DNA from 3 places in the Devosia oryziradicis genome. Region 2 is predicted to be linked to each of the others. Evidence: predicted binding sites of a transcription regulator. Region 2 holds the regulator's gene; each other region holds the start of a gene.
What was found. Region 2 encodes LexA, which represses DNA repair genes until DNA is damaged. Its sites were predicted from a motif close to TGTTCNNNNTGTGTTCNG; they were not measured.
Positions count from the first base shown of each region.

Region 1 (3,279 bases), 940 kb from region 2:
GAGGATTCCCGCACGGGCATCGCTTCGGCGACGGCGGCTGGACTGGCGACCGTGGGTATCAGGACATCACTGCTGCACGACGACCTGACGGCGGCTGGGGCGGTCCTATCGGCAGACGGCTACGATGATCCCGATGTCCTGGCCTTCATTGCCGAGCGGGTCGGGAGCGCATATCCCCAGCCCGGCCATCAGGGGTCGCGTTCCTAAAACAGGCTCATCTGCCTTTCCTCGAGCCGCGGCGCCACGAACAGGTCGGTGCGCAGGCCGGGCAGCTTTGTCTCGAGGCCATAGCGTTCGCGCGCCTTGTCGAAGCGCTGGCGCAGCAGGATGGCATAGGGGCCTTCGCCGGTCATCCGCGTGCCCCAGCGGGAGTCGTAGTCCTTGCCGCCACGTGTATCGCGCACCAGCGCCAGCACATGCCGCACGCGATCCGGGAAATGCCGCAGCAACCATTCGCGGAACACCTCGCGCACTTCGCCGGGCAGGCGCAGCAGGATCATCGAGGCGCTCACCGCTCCCTGGGCCGCCGCGGCGTCGAGGATGCGCTCCAGCTCCATGTCGTTGATCGCCGGGATCATCGGCGACGCGAACACCGCAGTGGGTACGCCCGCCTCGCTGAGCAGGCGAATTGCCTCGAGCCGGCGGGCAGGGGACGAAGCGCGCGGCTCCATCTTGCGGCTGAGCTTGTGGTCCATCGAAGTCATCGACACAGCGACCTTGACCAGTCCCAGCTTGGACAGTTCGGTCAGGATGTCGAGGTCGCGAATGATCAGCGCCGATTTGGTGGTGATCATGACCGGGTGGCGCGTCTCGAGCATGACTTCGAGGATGCCGCGCGTCAGCTTGTGCTTGCGCTCGGCAGGCTGGTAGGGGTCGGTATTGGTGCCCATGGCGATGGGCTTGACCTTGTAGCCCTTGGCTCCGAGCTCGGTACGCAGCGCCTCGACGGCGTTCACCTTCACATAGATGTCGCGTTCGAATTCGATGCCGGCCGAATGGCCGAGAAATGCATGGGTTGGCCGGGCAAAGCAGTAGGAGCAGCCATGCTCGCAGCCGCGATAGGCGTTGATCGAACGCTCGAAGCCGATATCGGGGCTGTCATTGCTGGTGATGATTGTCTTGGCGCGTTCGACATGCTCGACCGTCTGGAAGATGGACAGCGGCTCTACATTGTCCCAGCCGTCATCGAATCCCTCGCGCTTCTGCTTCTCGAAGCGACCGGTATGGTTGGACTGCGCGCCGCGCCCGCGGATGCGGTCGGGATCCAGCAGCTCACGCCGGGCCAGGTCGGCATCGCGGCTGCGGCTGAGTTTTTCCAACGCTTCGAATGACGGGGCCTGATAGAGGGCCATGAGACATCTCCTGTCGGCGCGTCGCAGTCGAATCTGCAGCGCGGATCAAGATGTAACACCTGGACCGGAACAAAACAAGAACGTTACCCAGATTGCGGGACGGGGTGCCGCCTTGCCGTGTCACATATGGGAAGCGCCTGCGGGAAATTGAAGGGCCGAAAACCGCCATTTGCAGGGCAGAATTGCATTTCTGCGGATGGACGGCGCGCGGGCAGAAGCCTAAACAGGCCGACCGCTCGGGCGGCTGCATATCGGCCGATATTGCTTAAGCGAAAAATTCACTATTGACCTGTGACCAGGCGCTAATTACTGAAGCGGACACTTAACAAAGTGCTGCTGACACAGCCTGTCGCAGAATCTTTCCAGAGTGGCGTCGAAATCATCGGACGCCGCTCGTCGTCTCGGTGACACGCAAATTCAAAGGTTGAGGGACCATCATGAGTACCGACGCAACGACATTTGACGCCGATCTGGCCGGCACACCGCAAGTGAGCCAGACCGACGCAGCTCGCAACAAGCTGGTCATCGCCCTGCTGCTGGTTTCCACCTTCGTGGTGTTTCTGAACGAAACCATCATGAGCGTGGCCATTCCACATCTGATGAAGGATCTGGGCGTCGCCGCAAGTGCCGCGCAGTGGCTGACCACCGCATTTCTTCTGACCATGGCAGTCGTCATTCCGGTGACGGGCTTCCTGCTGCAGCGCTTGAACACGCGCCCGATCTTCATCCTCTCGATGTCGATCTTCTCGGTCGGCACCCTGCTATGCGCGGTGTCGCCAGGCCTTGAACTGCTGGTCCTGGGTCGCGTGGTGCAGGCGGTCGGCACGGCCATCATGATGCCGCTGCTGATGACCACCGTCATGACCCTGGTGCCACCCGAGGCCCGTGGCAAGACCATGGGCAACATCTCTATCGTCATGTCGGTGGCCCCGGCCATCGGCCCGACCATTGGCGGCTTCATCCTCGCAAACTTTCACTGGCGCTGGATGTTCATCCTGGTTCTGCCGATCGCCATTGCGGCGCTCGCACTCGGCTTCCGCAAGATTCAGAATGTCTCGACGCCCCGCTATGCCCCGCTTGACGTGGTGTCGGTGATCGTGTCCGCCATTGCCTTTGGCGGCCTGATCTATGGCCTGTCCAGCTTCGGCGAAAGCTTTGCCCATCCCGATGAAGCAACGCTCGTGCCGCTCTGGCTTCCCATCGTCGTCGGTGTCGTCGCCATGGCGGCCTTCGTCTGGCGTCAGCTCGGTCTCCAGCGTGACAACAAGGCGCTGCTCGACCTGCGGGTCTTCCAATCGCGCAACTACACCGTTTCGGTCAGCATGATGCTCATCGCCATGATGACGCTGTTCGGCACGGTCATCCTGCTGCCCATCTACACCCAGAACGTTGTGGGCCTGAATACGCTCGAAACCGGCCTGCTGTTGCTGCCCGGCGGCCTCATCATGGGCCTGATGGGTCCTGTTGTCGGCCGTCTCTATGACAAGGTGGGTCCCACGGTCCTGGCCGTGCCCGGCGCCATCCTCGTCTCGGCCGTGATGTGGGCGCTCACCCTGGTGGGGCAGGACACCCCGGTCTGGAACCTGCTGGCCGGTCACATCGTGATCAGCATCGGCCTGGCGCTGATCTTCACGCCGGTCTTCACCTCGTCGATGGCCTCGGTGCGCATGGAGCTCTACTCCCACGCTTCGGCAGTCCTCGGCTCGGTGCAGCAACTGGCCGGTGCGGCAGGCATTGCGCTGTTCATCGCGCTGATGACCATCCGCACGGCCAGCCTGACGGCCGAGGGCCTGCCTCCGGTCGATGCCCTGGCGGGCGGTATCCGCCTGGCGTTCCTCACGGGCGCGATCATCTCGCTGTTCGCGGTGGTTGCCGCCTTCTTCATCCGCAAGCCGGAAGGCGGCGCGGGCATGAGCCACGGCCACTG
Region 1 is NZ_CP068047.1:3,184,690-3,187,968, reverse strand. Features, by position in the region: gene JI749_RS15865 (HAD family hydrolase) at 1-207, shown strand, start outside; gene JI749_RS15860 (PA0069 family radical SAM protein) at 204-1,352, opposite strand; gene JI749_RS15855 (MDR family MFS transporter) at 1,790-3,279, shown strand, end outside.
Region 1: a site for LexA is predicted at 1,418-1,435, ahead of JI749_RS15860 (PA0069 family radical SAM protein). Genes of this name have one in related genera too.

Region 2 (3,279 bases):
CGGTCACAGCGTGCGGCCGCGGGGTAACGATTTTGCGCGCGGTCAACAGCTGATCGCGCCGGGCACACGCATGGGTGCGATGCAATTGTCGGTAGCTGCCGCTGCCAACAGCGCCATACTTAACGTCGCCAGGCGCCCGCGCATCGCCCTGCTGGCCACTGGGGACGAACTGGTTCTGCCAGGCGACCCACTGGGACCCGACCAGATCGTCGCCTCCAACAGCTACGGCCTCGCCCCCCTGCTCTCCCCCTATGCGCAGAGCGTTGATGATCACGGCATCGTCGGGGATGAGCGGGCAAAACTGCGCTCGAAGCTGGCGGACATCTTTGCTGGCGACCTCGATATCCTGATCACGACGGGCGGCGCCAGCGTCGGCGACCATGATATCGTCCAGGAGCTCCTGCTCGAGATGGGCGTGACCCTGGACTTCTGGCGCATCAACATGCGGCCGGGCAAGCCGCTGATGTTTGGCACCCGTGGCAAAACCCTGGTTTTCGGCCTGCCGGGTAATCCGGTATCGGCCATGGTCACGGCGATCGTCTTCATCAAGCCCGCTCTCCGCCGCTGGCTTGGATACGCTGAACCACCAACCTGGCGGTTGCCGCTCGCCGCCGCAACGCCGCCAAATACCGCGCGACGCCATTTCATGCGCGCCCGCCTCGTGCACACGCCCAACGGCCCGCAGCTCGAACCGATCGCCCAGACCGACAGCGGACACACCTCGTCCCTGGGCGGCGCCAACATGTTGATCATCCAGCCAGAGGGTGATCCGGGGCAACCTGCGGGAACCACAATCGAAGCCCTGTCCATCGACGCGTTCTGACAGTCCAACTGGGCGCTAGACTGGTGCGTCAGCAAGCATATTGCGGAACATAACTGGAACACATATAGTCGTTCTGCCTATGTTCCGATTCTCTCCCCGAGGGGCCCATGCTGACGCGCAAACAACACGAGCTGCTGATGTTCATCCACGAACGGATGAAGGAAAGCGGCATCCCGCCATCATTCGATGAGATGAAGGATGCGCTCGATCTGGCGTCCAAGTCGGGCATTCATCGGCTGATTACGGCGCTGGAGGAGCGCGGCTTCATCCGCCGCCTGCCCAACCGGGCCAGGGCGCTCGAGGTAGTCAAGCTTCCCGATTCGATGAACCCGTCGCTGGGCGGCCGCAAGGCGCGCTTCGAGCCATCGGTCATCGAGGGCAATCTGGGCAAGGTGGCTTCGCCGCCCTCGCGTATTTCGGCGACCGAGGACTATGTTCGACCCGTCGCCATTCCGGTCATGGGCCGGATTGCGGCCGGTACGCCGATCGAGGCGATCCAGAGCCACTCTCACACCATCATGGTTCCGCCCGAAATGCTGGGTGCCGGCGAGCACTACGCGCTCGAAGTACGCGGCGACTCCATGATCGATGCCGGCATTTTTGATGGCGATACCGTCTTGATCAAGAAGCAGGACCAGGCCTCGACCGGCGAGATCATCGTGGCCTTGGTCGACGACGAGGAAGCCACGCTCAAGCGCCTGCGCCGCAAGGGCAATACGGTGGCGCTCGAAGCGGCGAACCCGGCCTACGAAACCCGCATCTTCCCACCCGACCGGGTCAAGGTGCAGGGCCGCCTGGTTGGCCTGCTGCGGAAATATTGATGCGCGCCGCCTGGCTGGGTGCCTTGCTGCTGCTGGCCCTGCCGGCGGGACCTGCGCTCGCCCAGGAGGCAAGCGTGAAGGAGACCCGCTGCTGGGTGGGTGACGTGACCTTTTCACCGGGCGCTGGAATCAATGCGGGTGAGTCTGTCTCCATCTGCCAGGCTGGCACTGGCTGGCAAAAAGCCGAGGCCGGGGCGCCGGTCATCGGCTGCCTGCTCGAGGGCGAATTGTCTTCGGTCGGCGCCGTGGTGGGCATTCGCAACAACGACACGCTCTTGCTGCAATGCGATGTCAGCGGTCGCTGGGTGACCATCGGCAGCGATGGCCAGGGATTCGGGCTGACGCTTTTGCGCTGAATGAGTGCTGTCTTTGCCGACGGGTCGCCAGCCTCGAAGAGCGCCCACCGTTGCGGAATTTTGCGATCCCAACCAGCTCTGGCTCTGCGCCGCCAGCATGGTTCGAACGAGACTATTGAGGACGGAGCAGGACTGGTTCTGCTTGGCATTTGGGGCCGCCGAAACGGTAAAGCGCAGTATCTGCAAACTCTTACTGGTGGCCATCTTGCAGAACGATCCGTTCCATGCCACATAGGTACCATACGTTTTCAGCCTAAGTCGGCTGCCTGACGCCGGCCAAGCCGGTCCGTGGCTTCCTTCTCGACCATGCGAACGTTATGTCCCCTTGGCATGTTGCCATCGGATAACCGCTCGTTACGAGCATAAAGGAACCTATCATGGCCCTCATCACCGGCACCGTGAAATTCTTCAACACCACCAAGGGCTTCGGCTTCATCTCGCCCGAAGACGGTGGCAAGGACGCCTTCGTCCACATCTCCGCCGTTCAGCGTTCGGGCCTGCAGGGCCTCTACGAGAACGACAAGGTGACCTACGAGCTGGAAACCGGCCGCGACGGCAAGCAGTCCGCGACCAACCTGACCCTGCTCTAGTCTCCATTGCAAGACGAGCGCGCTTCGGCGCCGCTCACGAGAGGCCATCGCGAAACCAGCGGTGGCCTTTTTGTTTGTCCTTGGCCGGTTCCTGCCCGAAAGCCCCCAGCGCTTCGTCTGGACTGAAGAGCCGCGAACGGGGATGGGCGATACAGCGCAAGAAAAGCAAAGGGGCCCGCACGTGGCGCGAGCCCCCTCCTTGTTACGCTTCGGCGCGATCAGTGGTTGTCGCGCGGCACGCCGTTGGTCTGGGCAATGCGCTGGTACTTCTCTGCCGGCTTGAGGATGGCGCCTTCGCCCAGCTGGCCGACGATGCCGCGCTGGATTTCCTGCCACGGCGTCTGGTGCTTGGGATACTTGTAGCCACCCATCGATTCCAGATCCGCACGCCGCTTGGCGATCTCCTCGTCCGAGATCAGGATATTGGCCTGACCCTTGTTGAGATCGATCCGTACCCGGTCGCCGGTCCGCAGGATGGCAAGGTTGCCGCCCGCGGCCGCTTCCGGCGATGCGTTGAGAATGGACGGCGAGCCGGACGTGCCGGACTGGCGGCCATCGCCGATGCAGGCCAGGGCATGGACACCCTTCTTGATCAGATAGGCAGGCGGTCGCATGTTGACGACTTCAGCGGCGCCCGGATAGCCGATCGGGCCAGCACCGCGCATGAACAGCAGCGTATTTTCATCGAT
Region 2 is NZ_CP068047.1:2,240,032-2,243,310, reverse strand. Features, by position in the region: gene JI749_RS11245 (molybdopterin molybdotransferase MoeA) at 1-823, shown strand, start outside; gene lexA (transcriptional repressor LexA) at 931-1,644, shown strand; gene JI749_RS11235 (hypothetical protein) at 1,644-2,000, shown strand; gene JI749_RS11230 (cold-shock protein) at 2,378-2,590, shown strand; gene JI749_RS11225 (IlvD/Edd family dehydratase) at 2,809-3,279, opposite strand, start outside.

Region 3 (3,279 bases), 660 kb from region 2:
AGGATTGAGCGAGCTGCCCGACCATCGTGAGCTTATCGGGCAACTGGAGGAGCGTGGGCTGCTGGATCGCGCGGTGGAGTTCCTACCCGGCGATGCGGCGCTGGATGCGAGGGCAGCCACGGGCAAGGCACTCACGAGACCGGAGCTGGCGGTCATCCTGGCTTATGCCAAGCTGACGCTTTATGCCGACCTGCTGGAGAGCAAGAGCATCGATGATGCCTACCTGGCGGGAGAGCTCTATCGGTATTTCCCGGAAACGCTGCACCAGACCTATCCCGACGCCGTAGCCCACCATCGGCTCAGGCGCGAAGTGATCGCGACCGTATTGGCCAATGCCATGATCAATCGCGGCGGCCCGGCATTCGTAACCGAGCTGACCGCAGCGACCAGCGCCAGCCCCGGCGAGGTCGCCCTGGCGTACGCCGCCACGCGCGACGTCTATGGGCTGCCTGATCTCAACAGCGCCATCGATGCGCTGGATGGCGCCGTGGCCGGCAAGGTACAACTGGCGCTCTATGCCGAGGTGATGGAGGTGCTGCGGCAGGAGAGCCTGTGGTTCCTGCGCAACGCGGATGTGACGCAGGGCCTCAAGACCCTCGTCGAGCGGCATGCAGCAGGCGCAGCGGCCCTGCGGTCGATGCTGGACACCACCCTGCCCGCTTCGCTGGCGCAGGACGTTGCCGGCCGGGTGGCAGAGCTGATGGCCAAGGGCGTGCCGGGGGAAACCGCCCGGCGGATCGCGGAGCTGCCGGTGCTCAGTTATGCCAGCGACATCGTGCTGGTCAGCGAACGGTCTGGCGTGTCGGTTGGCGACGGCGCCGCGGCCTTTTTCGGGGTGTTCGCGGCGTTCCAGCTCTGGCCGGTCATCGAGCAGGGACGTGGCATCCAGCTCAGCGACCGGTTCGACCGCATGGCGCTGGACCGGGCGCTGGCCAATGTCATGCGCGCGCAGCGCGACCTGACGGCCGACGTGCTAAAGAGCGACGGTGGCCTTGCCGGGTGGGCCGCCAGACCTGCTATCGCGCGTACGGCTGCCGCGGTGGCGGAGCTGACGCAGGGCGAGTTGACCGTGTCTCGGCTCTCGGTGGCAGCAGGCTTGCTGGCGGACCTTGCACAGGAGGCTTGAGGCTCGAGGGTTCTACCAACCACGATGTCATCCCGGCGAAAGCCGATATCCATGCTGTGCATCCACCGCGAGCGCTGTGGTCGAGGTGGGATGCGGACCTGGATTCCGGCCTTCGCCGGAATGACATCGCGATAGTTGAAGCAGTGGGACCTCCTTCACCCATTGCGAACAAAAGCAGAATAGCCTTGTGTGAGGGTCCGCTCTCACAAGGTCTCGATTCGTGCTCGCCAGCCTCAACTACCTCGATGCGCTCAACCCGGAACAACGCCGGGCGGTGGAGCATGGCACCGGGCAGGAACGGCCGGGGCCACTGCTGGTGATCGCGGGGGCCGGGTCGGGAAAGACCAACACACTGGCTCATCGCGTCGCGCACCTGATGGTGAACGGCGCCGACCCCAGGCGCATCCTGCTGATGACATTCTCGCGGCGCGCAGCAAGCGAGATGAGCCGGCGGGTAGAGCGAATCGCGGCCCAGGTCATGGGCAAGAATTCGAGCTTGCTGACGGACGCGCTGACCTGGGCGGGCACGTTCCATGGCATCGGTGCCCGGCTGCTGCGCGAGCACGCCGCACAGATCGGCATCGATCCGGCTTTCACCATCCATGACCGGGAAGACTCGGCGGACCTGATGAACCTGGTTCGGCATGAGCTGGGCATGAGCGAAGCCAAGAGCCGGTTTCCGACCAAGGGGACGTGCCTGGCCATCTATTCCCGCGTGGTCAACGCACAGGGCGAATTGGAGACTGTGCTCAAAGAGACGTTTCCCTGGTGCGCGATGTGGGCGGGCGAATTGCGGACGCTGTTCGGCGCCTATGTCGAGGCCAAGCAGCGGCAGAACGTGCTCGATTACGATGACCTGCTGCTCTATTGGGCCGGCATGATGAGCGACCCTGGCATTGCGGCCGCCGTGTCGGGCAAATTCGATCATGTTCTGGTCGATGAGTACCAGGACACCAATCGGCTGCAGGCCAGCGTGCTGCTCGCGATGCGACCCGGCGGCGAAGGCCTGACAGTGGTCGGTGATGACGCGCAGTCTATCTATTCGTTCCGCGCCGCCACCGTGCGCAACATCCTCGATTTTCCAGCGGCATTCACCCCAGCGGCCGACATCGTGACGCTGGACCGGAATTACCGCTCGACGCAGCCCATACTCAGCGCGGCCAATGCCGTGATCGACATGGCCAGCGAGCGTTTTACCAAGAACCTGTGGACCGACCGCCTGTCGGACGCCAAGCCGCTGCTGGTGACGGTGCGGGACGAGGCGGACCAGGCGCGCTACGTGGTGCACAAGGTGCTGGAGGCGCGCGAGGGCGGCATGTCGCTCAAGAACCAGGCCGTGCTGTTCCGCACCTCGAGCCATTCCGGACCGCTGGAAATCGAGCTGACCCGGCGCAACATTCCGTTCGTCAAATTCGGCGGGCTCAAATTCCTCGACGCGGCGCACATCAAGGACCTGCTGGCCATTTTGCGCTGGGCAGAAAATCCGCGCGACCGGGTGGCGGGCTTCCGGGTGCTGCAACTGCTGCCGGGCGTCGGCCCCGGAACGGCGGGCAAGGTGCTCGACGCCATGGCCACCGGCCCGGACCCGATCTGGGTGCTGGGGGAAATTCCGGCGCCGCCGCGCGCCGCCGAGGGCTGGACTGGCCTGGTCGATATGTTGGGCCGCCTGTCGCGCAAGGATGCCGGCTGGCCCCTGGAGCTCGGTTATGCGCGGCTCTGGTATGAGCCGCTGATGGAGCAGGCCTACGAGGACGCTGCGATCCGCATGCAGGATATCATGCAGCTCGAACAGATCGCGGGGGGCTATCCGAGCCGCGAGCGGTTTTTGACCGAGCTGACGCTGGATCCGCCCGATGCAACCAGCGACCAGTCGGGCGTCCCGCATCTGGACGAGGACTACCTGATCCTTTCCACCATTCATTCGGCCAAGGGGCAGGAATGGAAGGCGGTGCATGTGCTCAACGTGGTGGACGGCTGCATTCCCTCGGACCTGGGGACCGGCTCGACGCATGAGCTCGAGGAAGAGCGGCGGCTGCTCTACGTGGCGATGACGCGGGCACGGGACGAGTTGAACCTGATCGTGCCGCAGCGGTTTTTCGTGACGCAGCAGCACAAGCATGGCGACAAGCATCTCTACGCACAGCGGACGCGGT
Region 3 is NZ_CP068047.1:2,895,792-2,899,070, forward strand. Features, by position in the region: gene JI749_RS14460 (NAD-glutamate dehydrogenase) at 1-1,126, shown strand, start outside; gene JI749_RS14465 (ATP-dependent helicase) at 1,347-3,279, shown strand, end outside.
Region 3: a site for LexA is predicted at 1,291-1,308, ahead of JI749_RS14465 (ATP-dependent helicase). Genes of this name have one in related genera too.